Regions from separate parts of the Erythrobacter sp. W302b genome, predicted to be linked through region 1. Evidence: predicted binding sites of a transcription regulator. Region 1 holds the regulator's gene; each other region holds the start of a gene.
What was found. Region 1 encodes LexA, which represses DNA repair genes until DNA is damaged. Its sites were predicted from a motif close to GTTCCNCNCTTGTTCT; they were not measured.
Positions count from the first base shown of each region.

Region 2: ACLBKT_RS12895 (ribonucleoside-diphosphate reductase subunit alpha) is a predicted target of LexA. The motif match lies at 2,824-2,839, and genes of this name have one in related genera.
Region 3: ACLBKT_RS08935 (DNA recombination protein RmuC) is a predicted target of LexA. The motif match lies at 1,831-1,846, and genes of this name have one in related genera.
Region 4: ACLBKT_RS04465 (ATP-dependent helicase) is a predicted target of LexA. The motif match lies at 1,843-1,858, and genes of this name have one in related genera.

Region 1 covers NZ_JBKFDH010000001.1:1,136,031-1,140,239, forward strand. The annotation lists gene ACLBKT_RS05520 (ComEC/Rec2 family competence protein) at 1-1,642, shown strand, start outside; gene lexA (transcriptional repressor LexA) at 1,730-2,422, opposite strand; gene ACLBKT_RS05530 (molybdopterin molybdotransferase MoeA) at 2,624-3,805, opposite strand; gene moaC (cyclic pyranopterin monophosphate synthase MoaC) at 3,802-4,209, opposite strand, start outside.
Region 2 covers NZ_JBKFDH010000001.1:2,719,316-2,723,524, forward strand. The annotation lists gene ACLBKT_RS12885 (ribonucleotide-diphosphate reductase subunit beta) at 1-401, opposite strand, end outside; gene ACLBKT_RS12890 (hypothetical protein) at 470-655, opposite strand; gene ACLBKT_RS12895 (ribonucleoside-diphosphate reductase subunit alpha) at 741-2,774, opposite strand; gene ACLBKT_RS12900 (ATP-binding cassette domain-containing protein) at 3,288-4,209, opposite strand, start outside.
Region 3 covers NZ_JBKFDH010000001.1:1,827,913-1,832,121, reverse strand. The annotation lists gene recR (recombination mediator RecR) at 3-599, shown strand; gene ACLBKT_RS08945 (DUF1330 domain-containing protein) at 596-970, opposite strand; gene ACLBKT_RS08940 (peptide deformylase) at 1,051-1,623, shown strand; gene ACLBKT_RS08935 (DNA recombination protein RmuC) at 1,862-3,292, shown strand; gene ACLBKT_RS08930 (DUF3291 domain-containing protein) at 3,298-3,813, shown strand; gene ACLBKT_RS08925 (TrmH family RNA methyltransferase) at 4,025-4,209, opposite strand, start outside.
Region 4 covers NZ_JBKFDH010000001.1:919,450-923,658, forward strand. The annotation lists gene ACLBKT_RS04465 (ATP-dependent helicase) at 1-1,833, opposite strand, end outside; gene ACLBKT_RS04470 (hypothetical protein) at 2,208-2,549, shown strand; gene rsmD (16S rRNA (guanine(966)-N(2))-methyltransferase RsmD) at 2,546-3,127, opposite strand; gene ACLBKT_RS04480 (pseudouridine synthase) at 3,124-4,209, opposite strand, start outside.

The DNA.
Region 1 (4,209 bases):
AACCATGGTCGGCCCGTTGACGCTCGTTCGGGCTGCGCCTGACAAGGGGGGGATCGCCAGCGTACAACGTTGGCTTTCGGCCTATGTTCGCAACCGGGTCGAAGGTTCGCCGGGGGCCATCGCGGCGGCCTTTGCCAGCGGTGATCGCGGTGGGATCGCGGAGGCGGACGAGGTGGCGATGCGCGATTCGGGCCTTACCCACCTGCTTTCGATCAGCGGACTCCACGTGAGCGCGGTGATCGCAGCGGCCTATTTTGCAGCGCTGCGCCTACTGGCGCTGTGGCCGGCGCTGGCGTTGCGGGTGCGCCTGCCTTTGATGGCAGCCGGGATCGGAGCGCTCGCGGGGATCGGCTATACGCTGCTGACCGGCGCCGAAGTACCCACGGTGCGCAGCTGCATTGCGGCGCTGCTGGTGCTGGGCGCGCTGGCTCTGGGTCGGGATGCGCTGTCGCTCAGGATGGTGGCGGTGGCGGCGGGTGTCGTGTTGCTGCTTTGGCCAGAGAGCGCGATCGGTCCGAGTTTCCAGATGAGCTTCGCCGCGGTTCTGGCGATCATCGCCTTGTCGAACAGCGCACCGGTCCGCGCCTTTCTCGCCCCGCGCGAAGAGCTGTGGTTGGCGCGCATCGCCCGGCAGGTGGTGATGCTGTTTGCGACCGGAGTGGTGATCGAACTCGCACTGATGCCGATCGTCTTGTTCCATTTCCATCGAGCCGGACTGTACGGCGCGGTTGCCAATGTCATCGCGATCCCTTTGGTGACCTTCGTGTCCATGCCGCTGATTGCGCTGGGCTTGCTGTTCGATCTGGTAGGGCTTGGCGATCCGGTGTGGTGGCTGGTCGAGCGCTCGCTCGCGCTGCTGCTATCCATTGCCCATGTCACGGCGCGGCAGGCGGGGGCGGTGACGCTGATGCCGCATATCAGCGGTTTTGTGGTCAGCCTGTTTTCGGCCGGGGGCCTTTGGCTCGCGCTCTGGCGGGGGCCGGTGCGGCTCGCAGGTCTCGCGCCCGTGGCGCTGGCGAGCGTGCTGGTGGCGCTGACCCCGATCCCCGATCTGCTGGTGGCAGGCGACGGCCGGCAGGTGGGCATCATTGTTCCCGGTCCTGACGGATCGCCGCGCCTACTGTCTTTGCGCGACAGCCGCTCGTCCTACACCCGCGACAATCTGATGGAGATTGCCGGTGTCGCGGCTGAGCCTGTTCCTCTGGCGGATTGGGAGGGGGCGCGCTGTTCTTCCGCTTTCTGCACGCTGATCCTGAACCGCGGCGGGCGGGATTGGATTCTGTTGCTCGGGCGAGGGCGCGAGCAGGTCGAGGAGCGTGCTATGGCTGCAGCCTGTGCCGAGGCGGATGTGGTTGTATCGGAGCGATTTCTTCCCCGTTCCTGTCGTCCACGCTGGCTGAAGGCGGATCGGCGCTATCTGCGCCAGTGCGGCGGTCTGTCGATCAATCTCGTTAACCAGACGATCACCACAGTCGCAGCAGGGCAGGGTTCCCATGGCTGGTGGCGGATCGAGGACGATCGCCCCCGCCGCGCTCTGCCGACAACCGCAACGAGTCCAGGGCCAAGCGGGCCTGACGCAGGCCAAGCGCAGCCTGACAGTGGTCGCCTGAAAACAGCAAGGCCGCCTCAAGGAAATCCCTGACGCGGCCTCGCGTAGCTCTAAGGGCTTACAATCGCAGCGCATTCACGAGAGCGAACATGCCTGGCACCTGCAAACTGCGCCAGCCACTCAATGGTAGCGACGGAGCAACCCTGCCAGCTTGCCCTGAACCTCGACTTCATCCGGGCGATAGAACTGCGGATCATAGGACGCATTGGCCGGATCAAGCCGCACCTGACTGCCTTCGCGCCGCAGATACTTGAGCGTCGCCTCCTCGCCGCGAACCAGCGCGACCACAATCTCGCCGTCACGCGCGGTGTTCGTGCGCCGCACCAGCGCGAAGTCACCATCGAAAATCCCGGCCTCGACCATCGAGTCCCCGGACACTTCGAGCGCATAGTGCTCACCCGGACCAAGCAACGCAGCCGGCACCGGCAAGGTGGTCTGACCTTCCAGCGCCTCAATCGGGGCACCGGCCGCGATCCGGCCATGCAACGGGAGTTCAATCACATCGTTGGCAGCGACCGATTCCGCCACGCGCGGGGCGGGCGGAACCATGGGCACCACGTTGTCACCCGGAGCGACTGCGGCGCGGGCCGGAGTGGCGTCTTCAGGCTGGCGGATCACTTCCAGCGCGCGTGCGCGGTTAGGCAGGCGGCGCAGGAAGCCGCGTTCCTCCAGCGCGGAAATGAGCCGGTGCACGCCCGACTTGCTCTTCAGATCGAGCGCTTCCTTCATTTCCTCGAAACTTGGCGAGATCCCGGTCTCTTCCAGCCGCTGCTGAATGAAACGGATCAACTCGTGCTGCTTGGCCGTCAGCATGGATCAAATCTCCCTTGGTCGCATTCACGCCCAGCCCATCGGCCAAGCGCCAGTCCCACTTGTGCTCCAAGAGGCACCCGCGCGGTTTAGCGCATGGTGCGTTGCATGCACGTTCGATCCGCCATTAAGGTGAACGAACAAGGAACAATTAGGCAACTCGATGGGAGGTGTCAAGCGCACCCTGCGCCAAACCCGCGCATTTCAGCCATTCTGGAGCTTGTAGACCAGAACGGGCTCCCCCGCCGGGAGGGACGGCGAATGCGCAGGGCGGTCAATCAGGCAATCGGCCTCGGCCAATGCAGACAGTGCCGAGGAGTCCTGCGATCCGGCGAGCCGTACCTTGTCGCCATCGCGGACCGCGCGCAGAAATTCGCGCCGGGGCCCGATGGCGGGCAGGTCTTCGCCTGCACGCAAGATTTCGGGGCGGGGCAGCGGCTCGGGATCGCCTTGACTGGCGCGGATCAGCGGTAACGCAAACAACAGCGCGGTGACGAAACTCGACACCGGATTGCCCGGCAGGCCGAGGATCACCTGATGTCCGCGCGTTGCCACCAGCAGCGGCTTGCCCGGCTTGATCGCGATCTTCCAAAAAGCGATTTGCGCGCCCCAATCGGTCAGCGCCGGCTTGGTGAGGTCATGATCGCCGACGGATGCGCCGCCCGAAGTGATGAGGATGTCGGCCGCTTCGGCCTGTGCCAGTGCCGCGGCAAGCGCGGCGCGGTCATCGGGGACGGGTCCTATGCGGATAACCTCGCAGCCCAAAGGCGCGATCATGGCGGCGATCATCGCGCCGTTGCTGGCCGGGATCTGGTGCGGGAGGCAGTTGGCGGGGTCGCTCGCCAGCTCGTCGCCGCTGTCCATCACCGCGACGCGGACAGGCCGGGTGACCGTGACCTGCCCATGCCCGGCGGCGAGCGCCAGCGCCATGCGACCCGCAGTGATGCGCGTGCCGCGGGTCAGCAACAGGTCGCCGCTGCAAAAGTCGAACCCGGCCAAGCGGATATGGCGACCGGGCGGGGGCATTTCGGTGGCGGTGATGGCGCTTTCGGTGCGCACGGCGTCTTCCTGAAGCAGCACCCGGTCCGCACCCGGGGGCACGATTGCGCCGGTCGAGATCCGCACGCATTTGCCGGGAGCAAGCGTGCCGGGAAAGGGCGAGCCGGCGCGGCTCTCGCCGATCAGCGTCCATGGTCCTTCGTCCGGGGTGAGGGCATAGCCGTCCATCGCCGACAGGTCCGCAGGGGGCTGCGTGCGGGCGGCGCGGATATCCTCGGCAATGATGCGGCCCAGCGCCGCCTCGGTCGGGACCGATTGCAGCGGCAGCAGCGGAGCCAGCGCCAGCAGGCGGGCCTGCGCTTGTTCGAGGCCCAGCAGCTCGCTCAAAGAGGCGCGTTCCAGTCACCCGACTTGCCGCCAGACTTGGCAATCAGGCGGATGTCGGAGATGACCATGCCCTTGTCGATCGCTTTGGCCATGTCGTAGATCGAGAGGAGTGCGACAGAAACCGCTGTCATCGCTTCCATTTCCACGCCGGTACGCCCAGTCAGGGACGCGGTGGCGGTGGCGCGGATGGCCCAGATGCCGCCAGTGTCCTCATAGGCAAATTCCACACTCACAGCCTCGAGCCCGAGCGGGTGGCACAGAGGGATGAGATCGCCGGTGCGCTTGGCTGCCATGATCCCGGCGATACGCGCGGTGCCGAGCACGTCGCCCTTGGGCGCGTTGCCGTGACGGATCGCTTCGAGAACCTCGGCCGACATCGTGATCCGTCCCGAGGCGACCGCGCG
Region 2 (4,209 bases), 1.6 Mb from region 1:
AAATCGTGCTTGTCCTTCATTTCCTCATATTCGAGGAAGGCGCTGTATTCGCTCTCGGGCATCCCGATGGTGTCGAGCAGGTGCGAGTAGGCCGCGATGTGCACCGTCTCCATGTTGGAAAAGGCGGCGAGCATCATCTTCACCTCGGTCGGCTTGAACACCCGGCCGTAGTTCTCGTGATAGCAGTTCTGCACTTCGACGTCGGCCTGAGTGAAAAAGCGGAAGATCTGGGTGAGCAGGTTGCGCTCGTTCTCGGTGATCTTCTGCGCCCAGTCGCGGCAATCCTCGCCCAGCGGCACCTCTTCGGGCATCCAGTGGATCTGCTGCTGGCGCTTCCAGAAGTCATAGGCCCAGGGATACTGGAAGGGCTTGTAGGTCGAGCGGGCTTCGAGAAGCGACATGGGCGGTCTCCTGGAACGAATGAGAATAGCAGATACGAAGCGCGCGCGCTTCCGGATTCACGGCGGCGTCAGGGCGCGTAGGCGATGACGACGTAGATGCAGAAGGGCACGAACATCGACACCATCGCCACGTGGATCATGGCGGCGTTGCGCGAATGGCCCTCGACGTTGCGCTTCAATTCGCGCCACGCGTTGAAGGCGAAGACGGCGCTGACGATCAGCCCGATAACCCCCATGACAAACGGCAGATTCATGTATGTGGTCCCCCTGTGAACGATGATGCCGCGGCCGCAGGCGCGGGGCGGGCGCGATGCCCACCCGCGTCCCGGCCGTGAGCGCCTACTGGCAGCTCAGGCATTCCTCGTAATCGGTCTCGGCGCTGAGCTCGATCTTGGGCGCTTCCGAGGTGTTGTCCGCCTCGACGCCGCCAACGAAGCCGGCGCGCTGCACGGACTTGGAGCGCAGGTAATAGAGCGACTTGATGCCGCGCTCCCACGCCTGATAGTGCAGCATCATCAGATCCCACTTGTCGACATCGGCCGGGATGAACAGGTTCAGCGACTGGGCCTGATCGATATAGGGCGTGCGGTCGGCCGCGAATTCGAGCAGCCAGCGTTGGTCGATCTCGAAGCTGGTCTTGAAGGTCGCCTTTTCCTCAGCCGTGAGGAAATCGAGGTGCTGGACCGAGCCGCCGCGTTCGAGGATCGAGTTCCAGACATTGGTCGAGTTCTTCGACTTCTTGTCGAGCACCTTTTCCAGGTACGGGTTCTTGACGATGAAGCTGCCCGACAGGGTCTTGTGGGTGTAGATATTGGCCGGGATCGGCTCGATGCACGCCGAGGTGCCACCGCAGATGATGCTGATCGACGCGGTCGGCGCGATTGCCATCTTGCAGCTGAAGCGCTCCATCGCGCCCATGTCGGCCGCGTCGGGGCAGGGCCCGCGCTCCTGCGCCAGCAGCATCGAGGCTTCCGAGGCCTTGGCGTGGATGTGCTTGAACATCTGGAGGTTCAGCGCCTTGGCCATCGCGCTTTCGAAGGCGACGCCCTTCTGCTGGAGATAGGAGTGGAAGCCCATCACCCCGAGGCCCACGCTGCGCTCGCGCGCGGCGGAGTACTTGGCGCGGGCCATCTCGTCCGGCGCGCGGTCGATATAGTCCTGCAGGACGTTGTCGAGGAAGCGCATCACGTCCTCGATGAACTGCTTGTCGCCCTTCCACTCTTCCCAGGTTTCGAGGTTCAGTGACGACAGGCAGCACACCGCCGTGCGATCATTGCCGAGGTGGTCGATACCGGTCGGCAGGGTGATTTCCGAGCACAGGTTCGAGGTCGAGACCTTGAGGCCGAGATCGCGGTGATGCTTGGGCATCATGCGGTTCACGGTGTCGGAGAAGACGATATAGGGCTCACCGGTGGCAAGGCGGGTTTCGACCAGCTTCTGGAACAGCGAACGCGCATCGACCTTGCCGCGCACGGAGCCGTCGCGGGGCGACTTGAGCTCGAACTCGGCACCTTCGCGGACCGCATTCATGAAATCGTCGGTGACCAGCACGCCGTGATGCAGGTTCAGCGCCTTGCGGTTGAAATCGCCCGAAGGCTTGCGGATTTCGAGGAACTCCTCGATCTCGGGGTGCGAGATGTCGAGATAGCAGGCGGCCGAGCCCCGCCGCAACGAGCCCTGCGAGATCGCGAGCGTCAGGCTGTCCATCACGCGCACGAAGGGAATGATGCCCGAGGTCTTGCCGTTGAGCCCCACCGGCTCGCCAATGCCGCGGACATTGCCCCAATAGGTGCCAATCCCGCCACCCTTGGACGCCAGCCACACGTTTTCATTCCACGTGCCGACGATCCCTTCGAGGCTGTCCTCAACCGAGTTGAGATAGCACGAAATCGGCAGGCCGCGGTTGGTACCGCCGTTCGAGAGAACGGGGGTCGCGGGCATGAACCACAGGTTCGAGATGTAGTCATAAAGCCGCTGGGCATGCGCCTCATCATCGGCATAGGCATCAGCCACGCGGGCAAACAGGTCCTGATAAGTCTCGCCGGGGAGCAGATAGCGATCGGTCAGCGTTTCCTTGCCGAAATCCGTGAGGCGCGCGTCGCGGCTGGCGTCGGTCACGATCGTGAAGCGGCGGTCGTTGACCTTCTTGCTGTCGGTCTTGGCGGCATCCTTGGCCGCTTCGACCATGGCACCGGCCAGCGCCTCACCGGCTTTGGCCGCGATCAGGGCATCTGTGCCCATATCGATCTTGTTCATGCTTACCGCCTTTTCATCCTTCACGGACGTCTCGGCCATCACGCCCGCATCCAGTTCATTCGTCACATCGCTAGTCACCGCATCACTGGGCACGTTTTCGCTCGCCTTGAAATCCATCTGAAGCCCCTGTTGTCCCCCGAATCAGACCATGGACGCAAGGGGCCATGTTCCGATTCTGTTCTATACCGCTTGGTCCACAGACTTGCCAACAGGCTGCCCGGTTGTCGGGCCTGTTGGCGCATCGGTTGGTCCCATTTGCGGCGTGATGCGAACCTGTGGGCCGGGGCGAATCGATCCCCGTCTGCCCTCTCACGGGGCGGGGACGTTTCACCAAGGCTTGGGGGTCCGATCAGCGCCGAACCACTAGATGATGAATCACTGCAGGACTCCCGTCAACGGGCGTTTAATCACCTGGTTACCATGCCGGGTCGGTTTCCAGCCCATGTCAGACCCGCGTCACACCCGCGACGCGTGGACCAAGCTTGAGTCGCGCGGGCCGCAAGCCCCAAATTGAATCTGTGAAGAAAAATATGGTGATTGAATCATTCGAATCCACCCGTGAATCTTTTGCATGGCTCACGGTAGGATTGTTGCGCGGCGGGCGGGTGCGGCGACCCCCGGGCGGGAGAATCAGGCTTGCCCGATCGCCTCGAGCACGGTTCCGGCGGCCAGCCACCTGCGTTCCGCTTCATCCAGAGAACCGGCCGCCCGCGCCCGCTTGGTCAGCAGGGTCTGCATTGCATTGCCGGATTGCCCGCCCGGTTTGGCGCTGAGGGCGAGGATCTCGCTATCGAGCTGCTCCACCTCGGCGGACAGGCGGGCGATGGCGGCTTCGGCTTTGCTGAGGTCGCTCTGAGCCGCGCGCAAATCCGTGCTGGCCAATGCCCCGCCCTTCGCGCCTTTGACCTTGCCGTCGCGCGCGCCCTTGGGCTGGTTCCGGCCGAGGATGAAGTCGATGTAATCCTCCATGCTGCCGGCATATTCGCGCGCCGTTCCGCTATCGACGAGGATCAGGCGGTCCGCCGTCAATTCGACCATATGGCGATCGTGGCTGATGAGGATCACCGCGCCCGAATAGGTGTTGAGCGCCTGAATCAGCGCCTCGCGCGCATCGACGTCGAGGTGGTTGGTCGGCTCGTCGAGGATCAGCAGGTGCGGCGCATCGCGGGTGATCAGCGCCAGCGCCAGCCGCGCGCGCTCGCCGCCGGACAGCTTGTCGACCCGCTGGTTCGCGCGCGGGCCGGAAAAGCCGAAGCGCCCCAGCTGCGCCCGCACTGCGCTTTGCGACTGTCCTTCCATCGCGCGGTTCATCAGATCGAGCGGGGTATCCTCGCCCGCCAGTTCCTCGACCTGATACTGGGTGAAGTATCCGACCTTGAGCTTGCCGGGCGCGTTCACCTCACCCTCAACGGGCGTCAATTGCGAAGCGAGCAGCCGCGCGAGCGTGGTCTTGCCATTGCCATTGCGGCCCAGCAGCGCGATGCGATCATCGGCCTCGATGCGGAAATTGAGCCGCTTGAGGATCGGCGGCGCTGCGCCATAGCCGACCGCG
Region 3 (4,209 bases), 690 kb from region 1:
CCTTGGCCTCACAGGAAATCGAAGCTCTGAGTTCCGCGCTCGCCCGCCTGCCGGGGCTTGGGCCCCGCAGCGCGCGGCGGGCGGTGCTGTGGCTGGTCAAGCACCGTGAGAGCGCGCTGCCCGCCCTGCTCGAAGCCCTCGCGGACGTCGCCGAGACGCTGGTCGAGTGCCACATCTGCGGCAATGTCGACACCTCCGACCCCTGCGGCATCTGCACCGACCCGCGCCGCGACGGGCGCGCGCTGTGCGTGGTGGAGGAAGTGTCCGACGTCTGGGCGCTGGACCGCGCGCGCCTGTTTCCCGGGCGCTACCATGTGCTCGGCGGCAGGCTCTCGGCGCTCGACGGCATCGCGCCTGAAGACCTCAACATCGCCAGCCTGCTCGCGCGGGTCGAGGCGGGGGGGATCGACGAGGTGGTGCTCGCCATGAACGCCACTCTGGAAGGCCAGACCACCGCGCACTACATCGCCGAGCGGCTTGAGGTCTTCCCCGTCCGCGTGACCCAGCTCGCCCACGGCTTGCCGGTGGGCGGGGAGCTCGATTACCTCGACGAAGGCACGCTGGCACAGGCGCTCCGGGCGAGAAGGCCGGTGGGTTAGGGCGCGACGCCCTCGACCAGCAGGATCCGCGAGCGCGCATTGGCATGGCGCAGATGCGCGACCGCCTTGTATTCCGGCCCGTCAAGACACGCCCGCGCCGCCGCCAGCGAGGCGAACTCGATCACCACCATCCGCCCGGCCGCCGCCTCGCCCTCGCGCGCCTCGCTCGCCCCGCCGCGCACCAGATAGCGCCCGCCGCAAGCCGCGATCACCGGGCCGACCTTGGCGACATATTGCGCATAACCATCGGGATTGGTGACCGCGATCTCGCCCACGACATAGGCCTTGGGTATGGCCGTCTCGCCTGCCATCACCAGCGCCGCCCCGGCAAGGCACAGCCCCGCCGCTCCTGTCATCACCGCCTTACGCATCCCTGTTCCCCCATCGTCATTGAATCCTGCACCATCCTGACAGCTTGATAAGCCGCGGTCACGGGCCTATCTTTCCGACCATGGCTATCCGCGAAATCCTTGAAGTGCCGGACCCCCGGCTGAAGATCGTCTCGACCCCGGTTGAACCCCACGAGTTCAACGACGACCTGCGCACACTGGTCGAAGACATGTTCGAGACCATGTACGACGCCCCCGGCATCGGGCTGGCCGCAATCCAGATCGGCGTGCCCAAGCGCGTGCTGGTGATCGACCTCCAGCCCGAAGACCCGGACGCTGAGCCCGTGGAATGCAGCCACGATGGCCACAAGCACACCCACCCCGCGACCAAGAATGATCCGCGCGTGTTCATCAACCCGGTGATCGTCGATCCGGCGGCGGAGCTTTCGACCTATCAGGAAGGGTGTCTCTCGGTCCCCGAAATCTATGCCGATGTGGATCGCCCGGCGACCTGCACGGTGCGTTATCAGGACTTGGACGGCAACAGCCATGAGGAACACCTCACCGGCCTGATGGCGACCTGCCTTCAGCACGAGATGGACCATCTCGAAGGCATCCTCTTCATCGACCATCTGTCGCGCCTGAAAAAGGCGATGGTGCTGAAGAAGCTCGAGAAGATCCGCCGCGCGGCGTAGTTTTTTTGCGAAGGCGCCTCCGCGCCTTCGTCCTCGGGGCTGTTCTCTTCCCCCGGCTCAAGGCCGGGGTCCGAGGCCCCTGCGGCTCGCGCGCGTGCGCTCGCGGCGCGTGCCGTGCCGATGCTTGCGCTTGCCTTTCCCACCCTCGTCACCCCGGCGGAGGCCGGGATCCAGCTTTCTTGTTGGAAAGCATGACGCAGGCCTAGCGTTCCCCATTCGTTCCTTGTAGGAATGCGCGATGGACCCTGCGATTCTCTCGATCATTGCCCTCCTTGCCGGTGCCGCGCTCGGCTGGTTCCTCGCCTCGCGCCCGCTCGCCGATCTGCGCGCGCGGCTGGGGGCGGCTGAGGCGGCGGGGGCCGAGGGGGAGGCGAAGTTCGCCCGCGCCATTGCGGAGCTGGGCGAGGCGCGGGTCGAGATTGCCGCACTCGGTGAACGCGCCGCACGCGCCGACAGTCTGGGGCAGCAGCTCGACGCCGCGCGCGAGGAAAACGCCCGCTTCCGCGCTGAACGTGCCGCCTTCGAGGAACAGAAGCGCCTGCTGGAAGAATCGCGCGCGAACCTGCTCAAGGAGTTCGAGAACACCGGGGCGCAGGTCCTGAACCGTGCGCAGGAAGCCTTTTTGAAACGCGCCGAGGAACGCCTCGGCCATTCCGAGAAGGCGAGCGAGGAAAAGCTGAAGGCGCTGCTTTCTCCGGTGGGCGACAAGCTGGCGAGCTACGAGCGGCAGGTCGCCGAGCTGGAGGCCAAGCGCACCGATGCCTTCGGACAGCTGGCTGGCCTGATCCAGTCGATGCGGGAAGGGCAGGAACAGGTCCGGCGCGAGGCGCAGCGGCTCGGCAATTCCTTGACCAGCGGACCTAAGGCGCGCGGTCGATGGGGAGAGCGCGCGTTGCAGAACGTGCTCGAACAATGTGGGCTGGCCGAACATACGGATTTCCATCTCGAGCAATCGATGGACACGGACGAGGGGCGGCTGCGGCCCGATGCGATTGTGAATGTGCCGGGCCAGAAAAAGCTGGTGATCGATTCGAAGGTATCGTTGAACGCTTATCAGGCAGCCTTCGAAACGGACGATGATGCCGATCGCAAGCGCCATCTCGATCTCCACGCCAAGTCGATGCGCGGCCATGTTCAGACGCTCGGTTCAAAGAGCTACCAGAGCCAGTTCGATGATGCGCCTGATTATGTAGTAATGTTCGTGCCGGGTGAGCACTTCGTTGCCGCCGCGCTGGAACATGATCCCGAATTGTGGGATTTTGCTTTCCGCAACAAGGTGCTGCTGGCGACGCCGACCAACCTTGTCGCGATAGCGCGCACAGTCGCGCAGGTTTGGCGGCAAGATCGGATGGCAAAAGAAGCTGCCGAAATTGGAAGATTAGGGGCGGACTTGTACGATAGGCTTCGCAAGGCTGGGGAGCACTTGAAGCGGGTCGGCGGTGGGCTTGAGTCCGCTGTTAAGAACTACAACAGCTTCGTTGGTAGCTTTGAACGGAATGTCTTGTCCTCTGGCCGACGCCTTGCAGAAAAGGGCGTCGAAATCGGCAAAGGTGAAATCGACGAGGTGCCACTTGTTGAGTCATCGCCGCGCTACAACGCGGAGGATGTTGCAGCGCTCGAAGCGCCTGATAGGAATGCGGAAAGCGGTAATCGCGACGTAGCGGATTAGGTCGGATGGACGGGCAGAACAGCGGCTGGCAGCTGGCACAGATCAACATAGGCAAGCTGCTCGCGCCCGAGGGTGATCCGCGCGTCCAGCCCTTCTTCGACGCGCTTGAGCGCATCAACGCCATCGCCGATGCCTCGCCCGGGTTCGTCTGGCGGCTCCAGTCCGACAGCGGCAATGCCACCGATTTCGACGTCGCCTCCGATCCGCTGCTGCTCGTCAACATGTCGGTGTGGCAGGATGCGGAAAGCCTGTTCGCCTTCGTCTACCGCTCGGGTCACACGCCGGAAATGGCGCGGCGGCGCGAATATTTCCACCGCTTCGAGGGCGCCTATCAGGCCCTGTGGTGGGTGCCCGCAGGCCACCGCCCGAGTATCGACGAGGGCCTTTCGCGCCTGTGGATGCTCGACCGCTACGGCCCGACCCCGCAGAGCTTCACCTTCAAGGCGCGCTTTCCCCAGCCCGGTCTTGCCGATCCGCCGGTCGACATGAAGCCCGATCCGTGGTGCATCGGCCACGCGTAAGGCAAGGCTTTCCTACATCCGCGCGGCAGACAATGATGCGGGCCGCTCTTTCCCATCGTCCGCACGCATCAGCCGCCCGAAACCGGTGTCGGGCAGAGCTTCAAAGCCCCGTTTCCCTGTCCGTCCGCTTGCGTTGGCGGGGTGCAAGTATCGGGAAATATGTCGAAAATTGGCGCATTGCCCAGCGGACACGGTGTCACCTTTGTAACGCTTATTCCAGCGCCGCCAGCACCTCGTAAGCCAGCACTGCGCCCGCCACGGCCGCATTGAGCGAATCCGCGCGGCCCTTCATCGGCATCGTCACCCGCAGGTCGCAGGCTGCCTCGTAATCCTCCGGCAGCCCCTGCGATTCGTTGCCGACCAGAATGAAGCACGGTGCAGCATAAGGCGCCCCGC
Region 4 (4,209 bases), 220 kb from region 1:
GGCCACGTATGCGAGGCGGCGTTCCTCTTCCAGGGACGCCAGCCCCCCTTCGTCGATGGCGCGCTGCGAGGGGAATACGCCTTCCTCCCAGCCGACGCAAAAGACATTGTCGAATTCCAGCCCCTTGGCGGCGTGGATCGTCATGATCGTCACCGTTTCCTCGGCATCCGACCGGTCATTGTCCATCACCAGGCTGACGTGTTCGAGGAAATCGCCGAGCGTCTCGTACTCCTCCATCGCGCGGGCGAGTTCGGAGAGGTTTTCGGCGCGGCCGGCGCTTTCGGGCGAACGGTCGGCGGAAAGCATCGCGTTGTAGCCCGATTCCTCCAGCACCAGACGCAGCAGATCAGCGGGCGAGAGCGTGTCGGACGCCTCGCGCCAGTGCAGGAACTGGCGCATCAGCCCGCCGATGGTCATCGCGCTGCGCTTGGGCAATTCGTCGCTGTCGGCCAGTTGCAGCGCTGCGGCAGCCAAGGGCAAGCCGGTGCGGCGGGCGTGGCTGTGCATCTGTTCCAGGGCCTTCGCACCGAGCCCGCGTTTGGGCTGGTTGTGGATGCGTTCAAAGGCAAGGTCGTCCTGCGGCTGCGCAATCAGCCGCAGGTAAGCCAGCGCATCGCGGATTTCGGCCCGTTCGTAGAAGCGGAAACCGCCGATGATGCGGTAATTGATCCCGATCTGAATGAAGCGGTCTTCAAATTCGCGGGTCTGGTACTGGGCGCGCACCAGGATGGCGACCTGATCGAGCGCCGCGCCTTCGCGCTCGAGCCGCTCGATCGCTTCGCCCACCCGGCGCGCTTCTTCGGGCGCGTCCCACACGCCGATGACCTTGACCTTGTCGCCGCCGTTGACCTCGGTCCACAGCGTCTTGTCGTGGCGCTGCGAATTGGCCCGGATCAGGCCCGCTGCCGCGCCCAGAATGTGCGGGGTCGAGCGGTAATTCTGTTCGAGCCGGATCACTTCGGCGCCGGGGAAATCCTTCTCGAACCGGAGGATATTGGCGACCTCCGCCCCGCGCCATGAATAGATCGACTGGTCATCATCGCCGACCACGCAGATATTCTTGTGCCCGTGCGCCAGCAGCCGCAACCAGAGGTACTGGACGGCATTGGTGTCCTGGTATTCGTCCACCATGATGTAGCGGAAGCGGCGCTGGTAATCGGCGAGGATGTCGTGATGGCTGCGCAGGATGTTCAGCATGTGCAGCATCAGATCGCCGAAATCGCAGGCATTGAGCGCCTTCAGCCGTTCCTGATAGCGGGTATAGAGCGCGGTGCCCTTGCCATTGGCATAGGCTTCGTTCTCCACCGCATCGAGATCGGCGGGGTTCAGTCCGCGGTTCTTCCAGCGGTCGATCAACCCGGCCAATTGCCGTGCGGGCCAACGCTTTTCGTCGAGATCGGCCTCGACAATCAAAGCCTTCAGCAGCCGCAGCTGATCATCGGTGTCGATGATGGTGTAATTGTGCTGGAGGCCGACAAGCTCGGCATGGCGGCGCAGCATCTTCGCGCAGATCGAATGGAAGGTGCCGAGCCACGGCAGCCCCTCTGCCTGCGGGCCGAGGTGGTGCGTCACCCGTTCCCGCATCTCGCGGGCGGCTTTGTTGGTGAAGGTCACGCACAGGATCTGCGAGGGATAGGCGCGTCCCGTCGCCACCAGATGCGCCAGCCGGGCGGTCAGTGCGGCAGTCTTGCCCGTGCCCGCACCTGCCAGCATCAGCACCGGTCCCTCGGTTGCCAGCACAGCCGCGCGCTGCGGCGGATTCAGCCGCGCGGCATAAGCGGGGACGGAACCGGAATCGCGCGCTTGCGGGGGGGAGGGCAGATTGGTGCTCATGATCTGAGGCGAACAGGTAGGGAACAATTCATGCAGGGGCAAGCTGCGAGGTGAGCTTTGCCAAGATCGCGCGGTAGGCGGAAGATCGCCTTGCCGCCTTTCAGCCACAATTGCCGATGGGCTGTGGCCTCGGCGGGATGTCTCGCCGGGGCTTGGGTTGCCTCTCGGGCTGACCGCCCCATACTCAGTGGTGTCAGGTCAGCAGGGGACTGAGCGACCAGACAGAATTTTTGCGTTCGTTGTGCTTGGGTCAATTGGAAATGGAGTTACCCATGCATAAGTCTCTGAATACGTTCGGTCTCGCTAGCGCAGCTATCGCTCTGGCGTTGACCCCGGTGATGGCCGGTGCACAAGAGCAGACTGCGTCTGAGCCGATGCCGGATACCACCGCCGCACCCGCGCCTGATGCGACAACACCGCCTGTCGCGGACACCACCCCGCCGGCCGCAACCGAAGCGCCTGCGCCGATCCCGGCGCCGGAACCCACTGCGGAGCAGGTCGCTCAGGTGGAGTCGTGGCCAGCTGACAAGCAGGCCGCTTACAAGGCCTGGTCTCCCGCGGCGCAAAATTACTTCTGGTCGCTGACCGATGAGCGTCAGGACATGTTCTGGCGTCTGACCGACGGCGACAAGGAAACTCTGGCCAAGCTGACGGACACGCAGCGGGAAACGGCTTGGGCGCAGATCAAGACCAAGCTTGACGCTCTGAGCAGCTAAACGCCCCGCTCAGATGGACCCGGGTCGGCATCGGGTGTGGCCAGTCGCAACAGACTGAGCTTGCCCTTGCCGACCCGGCGTTCGGCTTCCATCGCCAAGCCTTTGATTGCCACATCTTCCTTGAAGCTGGTTTCGAGCGCGATCCACGTCTCTGGACCGATCCAGCCCAGCCGCCGCAAGCGATCCAGCGCCACCTCGCCCGCGCCTGATTGATAGGGCGGATCAGCGAGAATGAGGTCCAGTGGTGCCGCCGCTGCCCGCAGTTGCATGACCGATCCCACCTCGACCCGCGAACGGGCTTCTGCGCCCAGCGCTGTGATATTGGTGCGGATCACATCCACCGCCGCGCGGTCCTGTTCGACGAAGAGACAATGCGCTGCTCCCCGAGAGAGGGCTTCCAGCCCGAGCGCGCCGGAGCCTGCGAACAGGTCCGCAATCTGCAATCCCTCAAAATCGCCCAGCCGACTCGTCAGCATCGCAAACAGCGTTTCACGGGCACGGTCAGCCGTGGGCCGCGTGCCATCGCCCTTCGGTGCGGCGAGCTTACGGCCTCGCCACTCGCCTGCGATGATCCTCATTTGCGCGGACCTCGCGGGGGGGTAAGGCCGCGTGTCGGGGCCGGACGCTTGCGCGCGCTGGCGCCCGAGCGCTTAGAGCGCGGTCCGTCGCGGGTGCCTTTGCGCGGCGCGTTGGTGAGGGTTTCGGCGCCCTTGCGCGGTGCGGGGGACGCAGTCGGGCTTCTGCGCGGGGTGCCCTTTGCAGGCTCAGCTTCCTTGCGTGGAAACACTCCCGCATCGGCATCTTTACGTGGGGCAGGGCGAGCGGCAGGGCCTTTGCGGGCGGGAGGACGCGGCGGGCGCGCAGCCTTTTCCGGCGCGGCGATCAACACCTTGTCGGCCTTCTTCACCCCGCCACGCGGAATCGGCGTGCCGGTCATCTCCGACAGGAAATGCGCCACCGGCTTGCCGGTTAGCTCCACCGCCTGCCCCCGTGGCAGATCGCCGAGATGGAAGGGGCCATATCCTATGCGGATAAGCCGGTTGACCTGCAAACCCAGATATTCCAGCACCCGGCGCACTTCGCGGTTCTTGCCCTCGGTGATGGTCATTTCGATCCACAGATTGCGGCCCGAGGGCCGTTCGAGGTTTGCATTGATCGACCCATAGCGCACGCCATCGATCTCCACCCCGTCCATCAGGTCTTCCAGCTGGCCCTGTGTCACCACCCCGAAAGCTCGGGCGCGATAGGTGCGCGGCACCTGCGTCGCGGGCAGTTCCAGCGTCCGCTTCAATCCGCCGTCATTGGTGAGCAGCAGCAGGCCTTCGGTGTTGAGATCGAGCCGACCGACCGGGATCAGGCGCGGCGTACCAGCGGGCAGGGCGTTGCGCAGCGCCGTGTAGATCGTGGGGCGGCCCGCCATGTCACGCTCGGCCGTCAGCAGGCCGGTGGGCTTGTGGAACGCGAACAGCCGCGTTGCTTCGGCGGCAGCGACCGGATTGCCATCAACCGTCACCCCTTTGAGGCTGGCGAGGATCGTAGCGGGGGTATCGAGCACCTTGCCATCCAGTGCCACGCGCCCGTCCGCGATCATCCGCTCGATCTCGCGGCGGCTGGCAACACCCGCGCGGGCGAGCAGCTTGGCAATGCGATCGCCTTGAGG